DNA from 3 places in the Bacillus sp. EB V-12 genome. Region 3 is predicted to be linked to each of the others. Evidence: riboswitches for the same ligand, from Rfam matches in the RefSeq annotation. Region 3 holds a riboswitch; each other region holds the start of a gene.
What was found. A riboswitch is a leader RNA that binds a small molecule or an ion and turns the genes downstream of it on or off. The one in region 3 is predicted to bind magnesium.
Positions count from the first base shown of each region.

Region 1: it holds a riboswitch for magnesium, as region 3 does, so the genes downstream of both, ACZDYH_RS27720 (FtsW/RodA/SpoVE family cell cycle protein) here and ACZDYH_RS10735 (P-type ATPase actuator domain-containing protein) in region 3, are expected to answer to the same signal.
Region 2: it holds a riboswitch for magnesium, as region 3 does, so the genes downstream of both, mgtA (magnesium-translocating P-type ATPase) here and ACZDYH_RS10735 (P-type ATPase actuator domain-containing protein) in region 3, are expected to answer to the same signal.

Region 1 covers NZ_JBUXJL010000017.1:22,000-25,287, reverse strand. Annotated here, with positions in the region: partial or broken gene ACZDYH_RS27725 (serine hydrolase domain-containing protein) at 1-512, shown strand, start outside; gene ACZDYH_RS27720 (FtsW/RodA/SpoVE family cell cycle protein) at 748-1,866, opposite strand; M-box (ykoK) riboswitch at 2,054-2,230, opposite strand; M-box (ykoK) riboswitch at 2,737-2,902, shown strand; gene mgtE (magnesium transporter) at 3,182-3,288, shown strand, end outside.
Region 2 covers NZ_JBUXJL010000001.1:499,243-502,530, forward strand. Annotated here, with positions in the region: gene mgtA (magnesium-translocating P-type ATPase) at 1-1,897, opposite strand, end outside; M-box (ykoK) riboswitch at 2,231-2,396, opposite strand; gene ACZDYH_RS02690 (hypothetical protein) at 2,565-3,104, shown strand; gene ACZDYH_RS02695 (DUF3932 family protein) at 3,139-3,288, opposite strand, start outside.
Region 3 covers NZ_JBUXJL010000002.1:783,799-787,086, forward strand. Annotated here, with positions in the region: gene ACZDYH_RS10725 (glutathionylspermidine synthase family protein) at 1-131, shown strand, start outside; gene ACZDYH_RS10730 (DUF350 domain-containing protein) at 124-510, shown strand; M-box (ykoK) riboswitch at 715-880, shown strand; gene ACZDYH_RS10735 (P-type ATPase actuator domain-containing protein) at 1,216-1,941, shown strand; gene ACZDYH_RS10740 (5'-3' exonuclease) at 2,074-2,940, shown strand.

The DNA of each region.
Region 1 (3,288 bases), on a different contig from region 3:
AGTCCCTACGTCAGTTTGTAAAGGAACGTATTTTTGAACCTTTACACATGAAAGACACAGCGATTGTGGATTGCTACCCAACTACTATTTCAATTGCTAGTGGATATTCGAGGAATGAGCAAGGAACATATAAAATCTATGAAAGCCCTTGGGAACATACAGGGGATGGGGCAGTTCATACAATAGTTGAAGACCTGGTAAAATGGGGAGAAAATTTAACTACAGTTACCGTTGGTGGAAAAAATCTCGTTAAAAGAATGAGCGAAATAGGTCCGAAAATTTCTTCAACTGGGGATACAATTATTGACAATGAAGATTATGCTTTTGGGTTAAGGCTTGTTGAAGGTTTTAACTTTCGATACTTGGAACATTCAGGAAGTTGGGCAGGTTACCGCTCACACTTCATGCGGTTTCCAAAAGAATATTTGTCTGTTGTGGTACTAAGTAACTATGATGAATTTGACTCTAAAAAATATGCTAATGAAATAGCAGGAATTGTTTTAGAAAAATAAAAAATAGGGCTTAGAAGACAGTATCTGAATTTGGTTAACCACACGTTGTTTTAGGTGTAATTGATTTTGAGAACGGAAGGCAAGCATAAATTTATGCTTGCCTTTTTTCGTATTAAAATGAACATAGATATTTGTATTCATACAGTTAAAAAATTAATTAGAAATTCTTTAAATATAGATTACTCAATGAGGTTGAATGTAATATTTTTCTAAAAAATATTACATAATATATATTCTAATTATTAGACTTAATTTTGTTGAAAATTGAAATATTAATTAATATTCCTATTGCTATTAAATTAACCATTAAAGAGCTTCCACCAAAACTTACAAATGGAAATGGGGTACCTGTAAGAGGAAATAGTCCTGTAATACCACCTAAATTTACAACAGATTGCATACCGATCATACATCCTATACCAATCGCTATAAAACTGCCGAATGGATCTACACATAATTGTGCAATTTTTAAGGAGCGAAGTACTATAGTCAAAACTCCAGCCAATAGAATAAATACACCAATAAATCCTAGTTCTTCAGAAACTATTGCCATTATAAAATCAGTGTGTGGTTCTGGAAGATAACCTGTTTTTTGTATACTATTTCCAAATCCACGACCAGTGATTCCTCCAGAGCCAATGGCAATAAAAGAATTTACAAGCTGGTATCCATTTCCTTGCGCATCAACAAAGGGATTGAAAATCGTAGTAATACGTATCTTTTGAACTTCTGATAAACTATATTGAATCAAATAATATAAAATAGGTAACCATAAAATAGAACCGATGGTAGTTCTTTTGATTAGTAGATTTATATTTATTCCTGAGCAAAGAAATATGCTAAAACCTATACCTAATATTAAAAGTGCAGATCCTAAATTTGGTTGTTTAAAGATAAGAAAAAAAATTGTAGCTAAAAAAAATAAAAGTTTTCCCATACTACTCCAGTTATTTTTAGCTTGTTCTTGTCGTAGTGCAAAAAAACGGGCTGTTACAAGTATTGTTCCTAATTTAAGAAATTCAGCTGGCTGTATTCCAAAGATCCATGATTGAGCATTATTTACCACTTTTCCTTTCCATAAAACCATAATTAATAAAAAAATCCCCCCAACCATAATACAGATAGAGATTATTCGTTTTTTCCATATTTCATATGGGAGTAAAGCACAAACTATTAACCCTATTGTTCCTAAAAGTAGCTTTGTTAATTGAGAATCAACAAAATGTCTACTGTTATAACCATAATGTTGGACAGCGACAATGGAGCTTGCACTATACATCATGACAATACCTAAAGTACATGTTATGAATAGAGGAAGGAGCAATAGATAATCGAGTTTTAATATTTTTTTCATTTTAATATCCTCCTGATTTAAAACAAAACATAATATTACATTTGCTAATGAATAGAATCTTGTTCTCGTCAATTAATAAATATGACTTGTGTTTAGGAAGATTCTATCGCTTACTCCCTGTTTTTTTTACGCAAAAATCCCCCTAGTATTTAACTAGAGGGATTTAAAATGGCATGACTAAATAAGGCTTTTCTCCCCCTAGTAGAGCTTTGGCACTATACAACGTAAAGTAATGAAAATTCATTACTTAGCTATCTTAAGAAGAGCCTTAATCCGACAATTCCTGTTCTACCCATTGGCGTCTTTCGACATTTTTGGGCAATAGCCTGTGTTTGTATAGGAGCCTCACCTAACAGGTTCAGCAATATAAATTTTATGTATTTGTTTCGTGTGGCAAGCATAAATATATTTTTTTTGATTGTCAAGTAACCGTATTGCTAATTTTATATATTTTATTGTTTTATAGCCCTTTGAGAAATGATGTACGAAAATGTATGTAATCATTTCGTATAAATACATATTTTCGACTTGTAGTGTATAGTTCGATTAAGTAATTTAATCATATAAATTTGATAAATGGTAAAGAAGATTTTAATCATAAAAGAAGATTTTTTTAAGAATGTTCTTTTGATATACAGAATGACTAATTATTCATCTTCTGTTATAAAGTTGGAATTTGATTAAAAACAATAAGGTTCATATGTTTTATAACGTTTGTTCGAATTAAATCTATTTGAATTCTATGTTTTTTAAGAGGAATTTTAAATTTATAATAAAATATAATTTCATTTTCTATAAAAGATTTTTTATGAATGGAATTGAAAGTCAGTTGACAAATATTAAATTCTGGTTTAAATTTTGAAGTAATTCAATAAGCTTTGTTAGGTGAGGCTCCTGTATAGAGAAACGCTGCTGCCCAAAAATGTCGAGAGACGCCAATGGGTCAACAGGAACGGTCGGATTAAGGCCCTTCTTAATGTAGCTGGTTATAAAAACCTATGCTATACAGTGCTAAAACTCAACGAGGGAGTGGTATACGATTTGATAGAAAGGCACCTCTGTGATTTTGGCAGAGCTGTCTTAATAATCATTTATTTGTATTGTAAAAAACCTTTACTCCTTTTTGAGTAAAGGTTTTTCTGTTTAATGTTATTTGTTTTATCTTGTCTATATTCAAAAAGGAGGTAATTCTAACTAATGAATTGATTGCAATGTAACTGTTATTGATCTAATAAAAAATTTAAGACAGATAAAATAAAACAAAACCGCTCATGAAACTCTAGAGTCTCCCTTAGCAATATGAGGAGGAGTTAACATGAAGAAATTATTAAAGGAATTACTTATAACCAAAAATAATTTGGATGCAGAGCAAGTTTTACGTTTTCCGTCGTATGATGTTGCGCAAGAAGTAAAAAGGTTTTC
Region 2 (3,288 bases), on a different contig from region 3:
CTTGTAATGCGTGTATAATACGAGATTTTTGCATGGGATTAAGCTTCGCAAATACAGTCGTTTCTTCGGCAAGTTTTGCTAATGCTTTATCTGGTAAAGAATCAATCTCGTAACCGAGGATTGGTTCGCAGATATCTAATCCAACTTCTATACAAACCTTTCTTGTAACAATTTCGTTATCGCCAGTTAAAATTTTCACTTGTACACCATGTTTTTGTAATGCTTGAATTGCAGCTGCTGCAGATGGTTTCGGTGGATCTAAAAAGCCGATATATCCAGCGAGAATCATATCAGTTTCGTCTTTTACTGCGTACTCTGTATCATTTATTCTTCTATCTTTTTTATAAGCAACAGCAATAACCCGCATACCTTCACTATTTAGTGTCTCACTTAGTTTTTTGACATTTGAACGTATTTCCTCGGTGAGTGGAACGATTTTTTCATCCACTTCAGTGTAGTTACAAATTGATAAAATTTCTTCTACGGCACCTTTACAAACCATTGTATGTTCACCTGAAATATCCTTTACGATGACTGACATACGCCGGCGGGCGAAATCGAATGGAATTTCATCTAGCTTTTGAAAAGCTGATGGATTAAATGTATTGTTTTCCTCTGTATGCTTAATAACAGCTTTATCTATTAAATTTTTCAATCCAGTTTGATAGAAACTATTTAAATAGGCAAATTGCAAGACGCGATTGCATTCATTTCCCTTGGGATCTAAGTGACGAACAAGGACAACTTTATCTTCTGTTAAAGTTCCGGTTTTATCTGTACAAAGAATGTTCATAGCACCTAAGTTTTGAATAGAATTTAGCTGTTTTACAATTACTTTTTGTTTAGACATGTTAACGGCACCTTTAGCTAAATTAGCAGTTACAATCATCGGTAACATTTCAGGTGTAAGGCCGACAGCGACGGCAATAGCGAAGAAGAAAGCTTCTTGCCAATCACCTTTTGTGAATCCATTAATGAGAAGGACAATAGGTGCCATAATAAGCATGAATGTAATTAAGAGCCAGCTTACTTTGTTTACACCTTTATCAAAGCTTGTTTCTACACGCTTTCCAATTACCTTATTGGCTAAAGAGCCGAAATACGTATCGGTACTTGTTGAGATGACAACAGCTTTTGCGCTACCACTTACAATATTTGTTCCCATGAAACAAAGGTTTTCCATATCGAGTGGATTGTAATTTTTTTTCATGTTTGTCGGTAAGATATGCTTATTTTCTGTATGGTAGCAGTGTTCGTATTTTTCTACAGGAAGTGCTTCCCCTGTTAAAGAAGATTGATTAACAAATAAATCTTTAGCGGATACAATACGCACATCAGCTGGAACGATATCACCGGCTGAAAGGGAAATGATATCGCCAGGTACAAGTTCCTCAATTGGAATTTCTGTTGTGTAATTTCGATTTAAATTCGTTACATTTTTTGTTTCATGTACAAATCCATTTATTCTAAATACGCTCGCAGTTGTTCGAACCATAGCCTTTAACTTATCGGCAGCTTTTTGAGAACGAAATTCTTGGGAAAACCGAATTGTTGCACTAAGTAGTACCATTGCAGATACGACAATTGTTCCTTGCATATCATCCGTGAAAAAGGAGAGTGCTCCAAGAGCTAATAAAACGAAAATAAATGGATTTTTAAATGCCGACAGAAATTGAATGTACCACGGTGCCATTTTATTATGAGCTATTTCGTTCGGACCATATAAAGAAAGTCTACGAGACGCTTCTTGTTTAGATAATCCATCTTGTGTTGTTTCTAAAAGTTTTAACGCAGAGCTTACATCTTGTGTTGCAACCTCCACTAATAATTCGTTATTTGTTTTCATGCTATCTTGCTCATAAGCATGCTTTGTTTCTTGTCTTTGTAAATTAAACATCGGTAGTTCCTCCTCTGTCATGAAGGAGGAAACAATCTGTTACCTAACTATTTGAAATGGTGAGGAACAGTTTCTTTCCTACCTACATGATGAAATATGAATGTAAAACGTATGGGTATCTGGGCCGAATCATCAATTGCCAACTGTTCCTCACCTCCGTACAATTTAGTAGTTTCTGAATATGCTATGTTTGTTTCATAGTAAGGTGCATATAGACGTAAAAAGACCTTTACTCAAAACGAGTAAAGGTCTGAATTCGCAGTTAAAAGAGTCCACAACAAAGACTGTTAGTAGACATAAATAAAAACAGTTTTTGTGTATGACAAAATACATGCACCTCTCCCTCGTTGAGTTTTAGCACTGTATAGCATAGGTACTGAAACCAGCTACATTAAAAAAGGCCTTCATTCCGACCTTTCCTGTTGACCCATTGGCGTCTCTCGACATTTTTGGGCAGCAGCGTTTCTCTATACAGGAGCCTCACCTAACAGAGAACATATTCAATTACATGTTGAATGTTAGCACTGTAAAATTGTAGTGTCAATATCTTTTTTATCTGTGTTTTTAAAATATTAAACGGATTTATAATAGATATGTGGGATGAAATGTATGATATTGATTATAAATAATATGAAAAATAAATATTTTTATAAAAGGGGAATTTGTAATGGTACCACAAAATTTTATTATAAATATTGAGAATCAAAAGTGGTTGTTTAATGAGCAGGAAGATTTATGTTCTCACGGGGAAATTTATTTAAATGTGGATGGAACGATTATTACACAAACAGGTATGGATGAGGAATGGGGAATAAGTGAATCAGCTTTAGCTCTGTTACGAACTTTAGATAAAGAATATATTTGTGATATTGAAAATGAAGAGGGGCTTATTTTGCACGGATGTGGCACTATGCTCATGTTAGGATGCCCAATTTCAATTCATTGGACTATAAACCATATAGGTGAAAATGTGGTTTTAAAGGATTTTGTCAAAGTTATTTCTACTGATCAAAAGGCTATATACTATGAAGGGCTTCATATAGAAGTAAATGAAAATGAATATAGAAAACAAATTGTTTCTTTTGCGCTACAGGCAAAAGAATTATTCAATAAATCAAGTGAAAAGATAATTTTAAATGAGTTTGAGCGAAGTATGTATACCGACTTTTGGATGGAATATGATCATTTGTTAAATAAGTATAAATAAAAAAGCACTGTAACCAGTGCTTTTTTATTATAGATTACGAGATTGTAGGGTTTTCAAAAATAACAATCTCTGAACTGTTTGTAGTTGAAACGCGTTGGGCGTAATATGTTAAAGCTGAAGAAATATATGCTGGTAACGTATCATTTGTATGTGATGTTGTATATTCATGGATTAATTCCTTTAA
Region 3 (3,288 bases):
CATATGTGTTTGGTTCGTTTTTAATTGCTGGAAAAGCGAGTAGTATCGGTATTCGTGCGGGAGAAAAGATTACAGGAAATGAATCGTACTATTTACCGGTAGGTATAAAAAGGAGGGGAAAAAATGATTAATTTTTTATTATATTTAGTAGTAACACTCGGCCTTTTATGTATAGGTCTGTTCTTGATGGAAGTGACAACGAAAGTAAAGGAATTTAAGTTAATGGCTCAAGGAAATAAGGCGGTAAGCTATGTGCTTGGAGGACGATTACTTGGGTTAGCTGTTGTTTTATATTCGACAGCAGCTAATTCAATTTCACTTCTTGATATGATTTCGTGGGGAGCAGTTGGGATTTTGGCTCAAATTATCGTCTTTTATTTAGCTGAGTGGCTTACACCACGCTTTAATATAAACAAAAGTCTCGAAGAAGATAATCAAGCAGTTGGTCTTTTTCTTATGTTTTTATCAATTTCAATTGGGATTGTAATTGCTGGTTGTATAACTTATTAAAAACTTTACGTTTAAACGTAAAGTTTTTTATTTTATCCCGTAAAAGCCCGATTGGTGAGGGCTAATAATCAGTGGGGGATGAACAAAACCTCCACTGATTAAAGTTACACTTTATATATGTTAGTTTGCCATACCTTTTGAAAAAATTGTAGGCTACGGTTGACATCTATTTTAAATAAGAGTAACATTTTCAATGTAATGAAAATAAGTCTCTGTTAGGTGAGGCTCCTGTATAGAGAAATGCTACTGCCCAAAAATGTCGAGAGACGCCAATGGGTCAACAGGAATGATCGAATTAAGGTTTTTCTTAACGTAGCTGGTAATGTACCTATGCTATACAGTGCTAAAACTCGGTGAGGGAGAGGTCCGTAGATTTCTAATTATATTAGAAATCGTTTATTTGTGTATGTAATGGCCGCTACTCTCTTAAGGGTAGGGGTCTTTTTTGTTACCAAGCTATGAGTAATTTCATAGTATAAACTATAAAATTAAACGAGGAGGTGAGGAGCATGTCAAATTCTGACTCGGTTCCGTTACCCATATACTTCAAATCAAAAATATATGATGTAGGCAGGAAACGATTTGTTCCTCCCTCTATATTTATCACAATGTAGCGTTTATAAAGCGCGAGACACTTTCACAGTAAAGTGGATAAATTGAGAAACAAAGCGTTTCTTCCTATGTTGTAAAGGAGGAGACGATAATATGTTATATGCAAACAAAACTGTGGGTAACACGTCATATAAACTAAGTAAAAAATCAATAAAAGAACAAACAATGCTCCAAAAAAATAAAGATTTATTAATTGAAATTGCAACAAGAGATGTAAAATCTGTATTTGCATATTTTAAAACAACAAGAGACGGACTATCAATGAAAGAGGCGCAAAAACGTATTCAAGTATATGGCCGAAATGAACTAACTTCAAAAAGAGCACTTCTCGCAGAAGTAATGATGAAGCTTGGTGGCATGATTCCAGGTTTTTCAAAACAACGTGTGTGTGATGAATTACAACGTGAAACGATTACTGTATCTAGAGTAGAATGTTCTAGTAGTACAGGGTTAAATAGTGAACTGAAAATGATGGAGATACCAGTGCAAGAACTTGTACCTGGAGATATGATTTTTCTTTCGGCTGGAGATGCTGTGCCAGCTGATGTACGTATTATTTATGCAGATGATTTATTAGTGAATGAGTCTGTGTTAACGGGAAACGAAGCGAATATAGAGAAGTTTGAGAGCTGCTATCACCTTGAACGTAAACGATTTATTCCATTAAAACGGATGAAAGATTATAATCCACTTGAGCTTGAAAATGTATGTTTTAAAGGTTCGCATATCGTTAGTGGAAATGCAAAAGCTATCGTTGTTTCTACTGGAAAAAATACGTATTCAGGCATATTGCATACTTGTTGTAGTAGAATGTCTTAATGTGTTAATGGTGCTAAATATACAAAAACAATGTATAATAGACAAAGTTGAGCAAAAACGTAGAATGGTAATCTATTTATATAACCTTACGTGATAACGTGAGGTTATTATTTTTTTAATAGGAGAGGAATTATGAAAAAAGTATTATTAGTTGATGGTATGGCACTATTATTTCGTGCTTTTTACGCAACAAGTGTCTACGGACAATTTATGAAACGACAAGATGGAACCCCTACGAACGGGATTCATGGTTATATGAAACACTTGTTAACAGCTACGCAAGCGATCGAACCAACACATATCGTTACATGCTGGGATATGGGAAGTACGACATTTAGAACAGAATCGTTCTCGAATTATAAAGCAAATCGTGCAGCGCCACCAGAAGAATTAATTCCTCAATTTGATTTAGTGCAAGAAATGACTGCGAAATTATCCATTCCAGTTATCGGTATGAAAGGCTACGAAGCGGACGATTGTATCGGTACGCTTGCAAAACAATACTGCAATGAAGCTGAAGTTTATATTTTAACTGGTGATACAGATTTACTTCAACTTGTTGATAAGAACGTTACAGTTATGCTTCTGCGTAAAGGAATTGGAAATTACGAATATTACACACCGGAGAAAATCATGGAAGAAAAAGGTGTAGAGCCGTGGCAAATCGTCCATGCAAAAGCTTTCATGGGAGATACAAGTGATAATTATCCAGGTGTAAAAGGTATCGGTGAAAAAACAGCGTATAAGCTTATTCAAGAGCACGGAACAGTATCCGCTGTACTAGAAAATGTAGAATCATTAACAAAAGCGCAGCGTACGAAGATTGAAAGTGATTTAGAGAACTTAAATATTTCGTTACAATTAGCCCAAATTCACTGTGAAGTTCCAATTTCATGTTCACTAGAAGAAGGATTACACACAATGGATGAAGAAAAACTTAGATTTGTTTGTGAAGAAATGAATTGGGGAAGACCTGAAATATTAATAAATATGCTATAAATAGTTTGGGAAGAGGGATGTTGCATAAGTCGAACTTTGACTTGGTGACACCTTCTTTTTGTTTTTGTAAACAGTATTATAATAAATAAAATTATGTCGAACTCAATTTTAAATATATAAATATTTCGACAAGATATAATGATAAAAGTTGATGAAAATAATAACTTTTATCATGAAGTGAATTAATTTCAACATAGTTTTAGATAATCATTTTTTCGTGTTCACAAAGTTGTCAGAAAATAAACGAGATTTTCATATGAAGTTCAAATAGAATTCACAACAATCAATTATTATAAGGACACACAGATAATTCTTTATCTTTTATATAAACCATCCCCCAAGGAGGAC